Regions from separate parts of the Peribacillus sp. Hz7 genome, predicted to be linked through region 2. Evidence: a T-box and tRNA genes for the amino acid it is inferred to sense, from the RefSeq annotation. Region 2 holds a T-box; the other holds one or more tRNA genes.
The links. A T-box is a leader RNA that pairs with one kind of tRNA and senses whether it is charged. The one in region 2 lies ahead of glyQ (glycine--tRNA ligase subunit alpha), so its partner is inferred to be a tRNA-Gly.
Positions count from the first base shown of each region.

Region 1 (3,424 bases), on a different contig from region 2:
TGTTGTAATCGGGCTGCTTATTTTAGTTCCAATTATAAACCGATTTATGATACCTTCAAAAGAACAAGCTTTTTTGATTGATCGCAAGCTATTAGAAGATGTAGATAGTGTACAGGCAAGTGCAGTAGAACAAGCTGAACTGACACCTGCTGAGCGTTTAGAAAATAGTAAGATATTATCTTTGCTTATTGGTTTATTAGGTCTTTCTTTTTTAGCCTATTATATCGTGAAAAACGGATTTGTTATTAATCTTAATATTGTGAACTTTATCTTTCTTTTTATTGGAATAATATTGCACAAAACACCAAGATTATTTTTAGAAGCTATTTCAAGTTCAGTTAAAAGTGCAAGTGGAATTATTATTCAGTTTCCGTTCTACGCAGGGTTAATGGGTATTGTGACCGCTTCAGGACTAGCTGGGATTTTATCTAATGCGTTTATATCTATTTCAAATGAGAATACATTCCATATGTTCACGTTATGGAGTGCAGGTTTGGTAAACTTCTTTGTACCTTCAGGTGGAGGACAGTGGGCTGTACAAGCTCCTGTTATGTTAGAGGCTGCAAAAGATTTAGGAGTTTCTTTACCGAAAACAGCGATGGCTGTTGCATGGGGAGACGCTTGGACGAATATGATTCAACCATTCTATGCATTGCCAGCATTAGCCATTGCCGGTTTGAAAGCAAAGGATATTATGGGGTATGGTTTAGTAATCATGTGTATAACAGGGATTTTTATTTCTGCCGTCTTTTACTTTTTATGATGGGTATATTGGATGATAATGGTAATGTGAAGTGTTATATCACATAGCCCTTATAGTAAATGAATGATTGAGTTATCAAGGACTTCAACGATTATGTTGAGGTCTTTTTTAGAGATTATGCAGGAGGATTTCTGCATCGCTTTCATTAAGCTCGTCTATCTTTTTTTCAATAGTTATTTATTTTCACATTCGTGTAGTTTATTATTAAAATAGTGAGATTATTGTGAAAGAAATGAGGTTACAGCTATGGTGAAGGCAGTATTTTTTGATTTAGATGATACATTATTGTGGGATCAAAAGAGTGTTAAAGAAGCGTTTGTAGCAACATGTCTTGTGGCAAAAGAGAAATATGGAGTAGATGTTGAAGAGTTTGAAGAAGCAGTTCGAAAGGAAGCAAGAGAGCTGTATGCTTCATATGAGACGTATGAATTTACACAAATGATCGGTATTAATCCTTTTGAAGGGCTATGGGGAAATTTCTTAGATGATACAGATGATTTCCGTAAAATGGCGGAGATTGTACCGACTTATCGTACAGAGGCATGGACACGCGGGTTAAAGGCTTTAGGGATTGACGATGAGGCATTTGGATCGGAACTCGCAGAGCGTTTCCCAGCAGAGCGTCGCAAAAAACCTTTTATTTATGATGAAACATTTACAGTGTTAGATGAGCTAAAAGGTAAATATAAATTATTGCTATTAACAAATGGTTCTCCAGATTTACAAAATACAAAGTTGACGATTACGCCTGAATTAGTGCCTTATTTCGATGAAATTATCATTTCTGGGGCATTTGGCAGAGGAAAGCCTGATCAAACGATTTTTGAACATGCTTTAGAGCGAATTGGTCTAAATAAAGACGAAGTTATTATGGTCGGAGATAATTTAATGACAGATATTCTTGGTGCTTCAAGAACAGGAATTAAATCAGTTTGGATTAATCGTCATAATAAAGAACGCAATGAAGTTGTACCAGATTATGAAATTATTCATTTGGAAGAACTTTATCCGATTCTTGAAGAACTAAAGAATAAATAAAAGGAAAGGACTTCGGTATGATTGCCGAAGTCTTTTTTTAGCTGCGCTGAGAATTCACTAAAATCTGTTTTTATGTGCCATTGCGATGAAGTAAGGATGTGGAAGATGCTCTGCTTTACAAAACTTTATGTGAATTTTACTTTTTTTTAATAAAGCTATTGCATTCTTATAAACTTCGATATATAATTACTTATGTTGATTCGACAAAGTTCAACATAAACCTTCAAAATGCGGGTGTAGTTTAGTGGTAAAACCTCAGCCTTCCAAGCTGATGATGAGGGTTCGATTCCCTTCACCCGCTCCATTACATACGTTGATAACGCAGAGTTTCGTTACATAGAGAGAACGAAGCTTTGCGTTTTTTAAATTTTATAAATGTAAAAAACTGCTATATTTATAGTTGGAAAAAAGCGTATCGCCTTATCATCGATTTGGGAGATACGCTTTTTTATTTAATTAGTTGAAATCGAGTAATGCCCTTTTCCGCCATGAATTTGCAGAAACATATCTAGTAAAGATTTTGTTTGCTTATCAGCTTCTTCTATTGAAGTAGAAGGAGTGAAATAAATAATTTGTAAGGCTTGTTTTGTTTCTTCCGTTACTTTTGTACGCTCGGAATCTACAAATGGGCTGCCGAAAGGCCCTTCTTGATCAACGGACGTAATCATATGCTCCATAGAGTTCATTCGACCGTTAAGCCCCATATATGTATCCCCGTGTTCACCAATTTTAATCGTTATATCTCCTGTAAGCTTAGCGCGGTCATAGATGCCAATAGGTACTTCGAATAAAAGGGAAAAGAAGTTATTTAAATCGATGGCTGAATGCACAGGTGATAAATAATTTTGTTTTTGGATGCGGCGATACAGTGCTTCTGCAGATGGGCGATATCTTGACGGGTTTGTTCCTATTAATTTAAAGACATTTCTCCATTCTTGAATTTTGTCGAAATCCGTCCATTCTTTTTCTTGAAGATCAAAGTATAAAGATTCTTGAAATAGTTGCAATCTTCCTTTTAACATTTGAGGGGATAGTCCGACTTCGATATCGTTGTATGTAATGATTCCGACTTTAAAGTGTGGAATTTTTTCTTTAAGATTGTCAGCAATGGTTGTTTCCAAGTGTTTCACCTCCAAAAATGATTGAAAATAGTTTAACATAGATGGAAATGGTTGAACATAATACAGACTTTTACGTACGAAGGTGAATAGAGATGTATATGAAAGAATTGAAGAAAGAGCTAATTGCTTATAGTAAAGAAATTGGTATCGATAAAATCGGTTTTACGACGGCTTCGACGTTTGATTCGTTAAGGAATCGTTTATTAGAGCAGCAAACATTAGATTATCAGTCTGGATTTGAGGAGCCCAATATTGAAAAGCGAGTAAGGCCAGAGTTAATTATAGAACATCCGCAATCGATTATTTCCATTGCGTTAGCCTATCCTTCTAAAATGAAGGATGCTCCGTTAAGTACAAAAGGAGAACGACGTGGTATTTTTTGTCGAGCTTCTTGGGGAACGGATTACCATGTTGTGTTGAGAGAGAAGTTACAATTACTCGAATCGTTTATTAAAGAGAAAATACCGAATGCATTAACGAAATCAATGGTTGATACAGGGGA
Region 1 is NZ_JBHHJV010000017.1:47,635-51,058, reverse strand. Features, by position in the region: gene ACE199_RS18255 (short-chain fatty acid transporter) at 1-763, shown strand, start outside; gene ACE199_RS18250 (HAD family hydrolase) at 1,010-1,801, shown strand; tRNA gene ACE199_RS18245 (tRNA-Gly) at 2,032-2,105, shown strand; gene ACE199_RS18240 (B3/B4 domain-containing protein) at 2,254-2,922, opposite strand; gene queG (tRNA epoxyqueuosine(34) reductase QueG) at 3,015-3,424, shown strand, end outside.
Region 1: it encodes a tRNA-Gly, which carries the amino acid that the T-box ahead of glyQ (glycine--tRNA ligase subunit alpha) is inferred to sense. The anticodon was not compared.

Region 2 (3,424 bases):
ATTGCTCAGTTAAACGTGCTTCATATTCAGCAGGATCTTCAATTGTGATTGTTTCCCCTAAGAAGCGATGGCCTTTTGTTGTACGGTTTGTATCTACATCGGCAATGGTAAAAGGTACAATTTCCTGACCAAATAATGCAATTAACCATTTAATTGGACGAACAAAACGAAGCTCTTGGTTTGCCCAGCGCATATTTTTACCAAATGTCATGCTTGTAATAAGATTCTGCAGCTCCACTAGTAACTCTTTCGTCGGTTGTCCTTTAATAAATTTATTTAAATGAACATATTCAACGCCTTTAATTTCTTTGAAATAAATGTCGTCTGTTGTCAGTCCTTGACCTTTTGTAAAACCAATTGCTGCTTTTGACCAATTGCCTTCCGCATCCATGGCAATTTTTTTAGCTGGTCCTTTTACTTCTTCTTCAATATCCTTTTGTGCTTCTGCCACATCCGTAACAAGAAGCGATAAACGTCTAGGTGTTGAAAAAGCTTGAACATCACCAAATTCGATTGCTTTTTCTGTGAACCATTTTTGAACCTTATCCGCTAATTGGTTCATTGATGATGTCACAAAACGTGCTGGTAATTCTTCTAAACCAATTTCCAACAATAAATTACGCTTGCTCATTTGCATTCTCCCCTTTCACTTTTAAAATCGGGAAGCCTAATTTTTCCCGCTCTTCGTAGAAGGTTTTGGCAACCTTACGCGCTAAATTTCGGCAGCGAGCGATATATCCCGTTCTTTCTGTAACCGAAATGGCTCCTTTTGCGTCTAACAAATTAAATGTATGAGAACATTTCAACACATAATCATAAGCTGGGTGAACAAGTCCTTCTTCCATTTGACGCTGTGCTTCTGCTTCATACATCGTAAATAGTTGGAATAACATATCTAGATTCGACGTTTCAAACGTATATTTAGAATGCTCATATTCAGGCTGACCAAAAATATCGCGTACAGTAAAACCATCTGTCCACTCTAACTCGAATACATTTTCTTTCTGTTGAATGTAAGAAGCCAGACGCTCAATTCCATATGTAATTTCAACCGAAACAGGCTTACATTCAAGTCCACCAACTTGTTGGAAATACGTAAATTGTGTAATTTCCATTCCATCTAACCATACTTCCCAACCAAGGCCTGCACAACCTAATGAAGGGTTTTCCCAGTTATCTTCAACGAAACGAATATCATGCTGAAGCGGGTCAATTCCAAGAGCTTTTAAAGAATCTAAATATAACTCTTGAATATTGTCTGGCGATGGCTTCATAATCACTTGGAATTGATGATGCTGATACAGACGGTTTGGGTTTTCACCATAGCGTCCATCCGCAGGGCGACGTGATGGCTCCACATATGCTACATTCCACGGCTCTGGTCCAATCGCTCGTAAAAATGTATAAGGGCTCATTGTGCCTGCACCTTTCTCCACATCATAAGCATTCATTAAAATACAGCCTTGTTCAGACCAATGTTTCTGTAACGTTAAAATCATATCTTGAATATTCATTCCTGCACCTCCAAATTTTTAAAGCGAAAATGAAATTTGTCGCCTTCCCTGCTGGATTTGGCTATTTACTTGCCAATTTTAAGAGACTACCTGCCATATCCTACGTAACACAAAAAACTCCCGTCCCTATGCCAAAATGTAAGCATAGGGACGAGAGTTTACCCGCGGTTCCACCCTAATTGTCATTTCTAAGGAAATGACCTCTTTTGTTAAATATCATGCTCCGGAACGCCCTTCCCTGAATGTCCATATCCTGGCTCCCACTATCCCAGGCTCGCTTTTATGGAGAAAGACAGGTACTCCTTTCCATCAACGCAACTTCATATTTTAGATGATTGTATTCTATCCAACAAAGTAAAAAAAGTCAACCTTAAAGCAAATCTTTCATCGAATCCAACTGCTTTAAAAATCTTTTTGATTTCAAGTGAAGTCCGGAATATTCTTCATAATAGGCATCAATAATCGTTTGCAGCTCTTTCTTCGTTTCCGGCTTGATGGAAATATTGCCAAGGCGTGATAAATCAAAATAATAAAACAGACGTAACAACTTAACCGCAGCCGGCGATAGTTTTAAATGATAGGAATCTTTATCAAAACAGCGATGACAAATAAACCCTGCCTCCCGAAGTGAAAAAGCAAACACACCTTCTGTTTCTCCGCAGACTGCACATTGATTTAATACAGGATGAATCCCATTAACCGGAAGCATTTTCATTTCAAAAATAAACTTTAACACCTCTGGGTCATATTCTTCATTTATGTAATGTAACGTTTGATATAAAAGCTCAAATAAGTATGGATTCGCCTTTTTATCATCGACGCTTCGATCCAATAATTCAATAATATAAGAGGCATAAGCTGTCGCAAATAAGTCCTCGCGTATAAAACGCATAGAATCTACCATTTCACCTTGCTGTAGACTCCCAAGACCTGTTGAAGGCGTTACAAGAAAATAACCATAACAAAATAATTGCGTAACAGAAGCAAGCCTGCTATTAGGCTTGCTTGCTCCTCTTGCCATAACACCTATTTTTCCAAATTCACGTGTATAAATCGTGATGACTTTATTGTTCTCTCCATAATCGGATCGCCTAATGACTATGCCTTCACATTTTTGAAACATAATAAAGACACCACCAATTCTCGCCTAACTAAACGTTAGGAAACAGGAAAATCAATATTTGCTAGCTCCTCAGTTGACTGCTCGGCTCTTTCCTGTTTTTCGACTTCTATCTCTTTAAAAAGAAGATAAGTGTCCACATTACCTGTTTCACTAAACACTTTCCAGGTAAAATCCAACATCATAAGGCCCACCTTTCATGTTAACTAGCATATGTTCATTTCCAACCTTACGAATAGCTTGACCTAATTTTCTACTTTCATGAAGCGTAAAATTTGCTAATTAATACTCGTCCTCATTAAACCCATAATCACGGAGCTGGCCTGCTTTATTGCGCCAATCCTTTTGCACTTTGACCCATAGCTCCAAAAACACTTTTGAGCCTAATAAATTTTCAATGTCAATTCGAGCACGACTTCCGACTTCTTTCAACATCTTTCCTTGTTTGCCGATGACAATTCCCTTTTGTGAGTCTCGTTCGACTACAATGGTTGCCATGACATTAATCGTTTCACTATTGTCCATTTTTTTAATCGAATCGATTACAACAGCAACAGAATGAGGGATTTCCTCACGTGTTAAGTGAAGCACTTTTTCACGAATTAACTCGGAAATAATAAACCGCTCCGGATGATCAGTCACTTGATCTGCTGGATAAAACTGCGGTCCTTCTGGTAGATGATCTTTAATTTGCGCGAGCAACGTCTCCACATTATTTCCTTCTAGAGCTGAAATCGGTACAACAGATGCAAAAGGATATAAACGCTGATAGCGCTCAATAAGCGGCAGC
Region 2 is NZ_JBHHJV010000010.1:28,694-32,117, forward strand. Features, by position in the region: gene glyS (glycine--tRNA ligase subunit beta) at 1-631, opposite strand, end outside; gene glyQ (glycine--tRNA ligase subunit alpha) at 618-1,514, opposite strand; T-box leader at 1,658-1,836, opposite strand; gene recO (DNA repair protein RecO) at 1,885-2,637, opposite strand; gene ACE199_RS14325 (YqzL family protein) at 2,673-2,816, opposite strand; gene era (GTPase Era) at 2,917-3,424, opposite strand, start outside.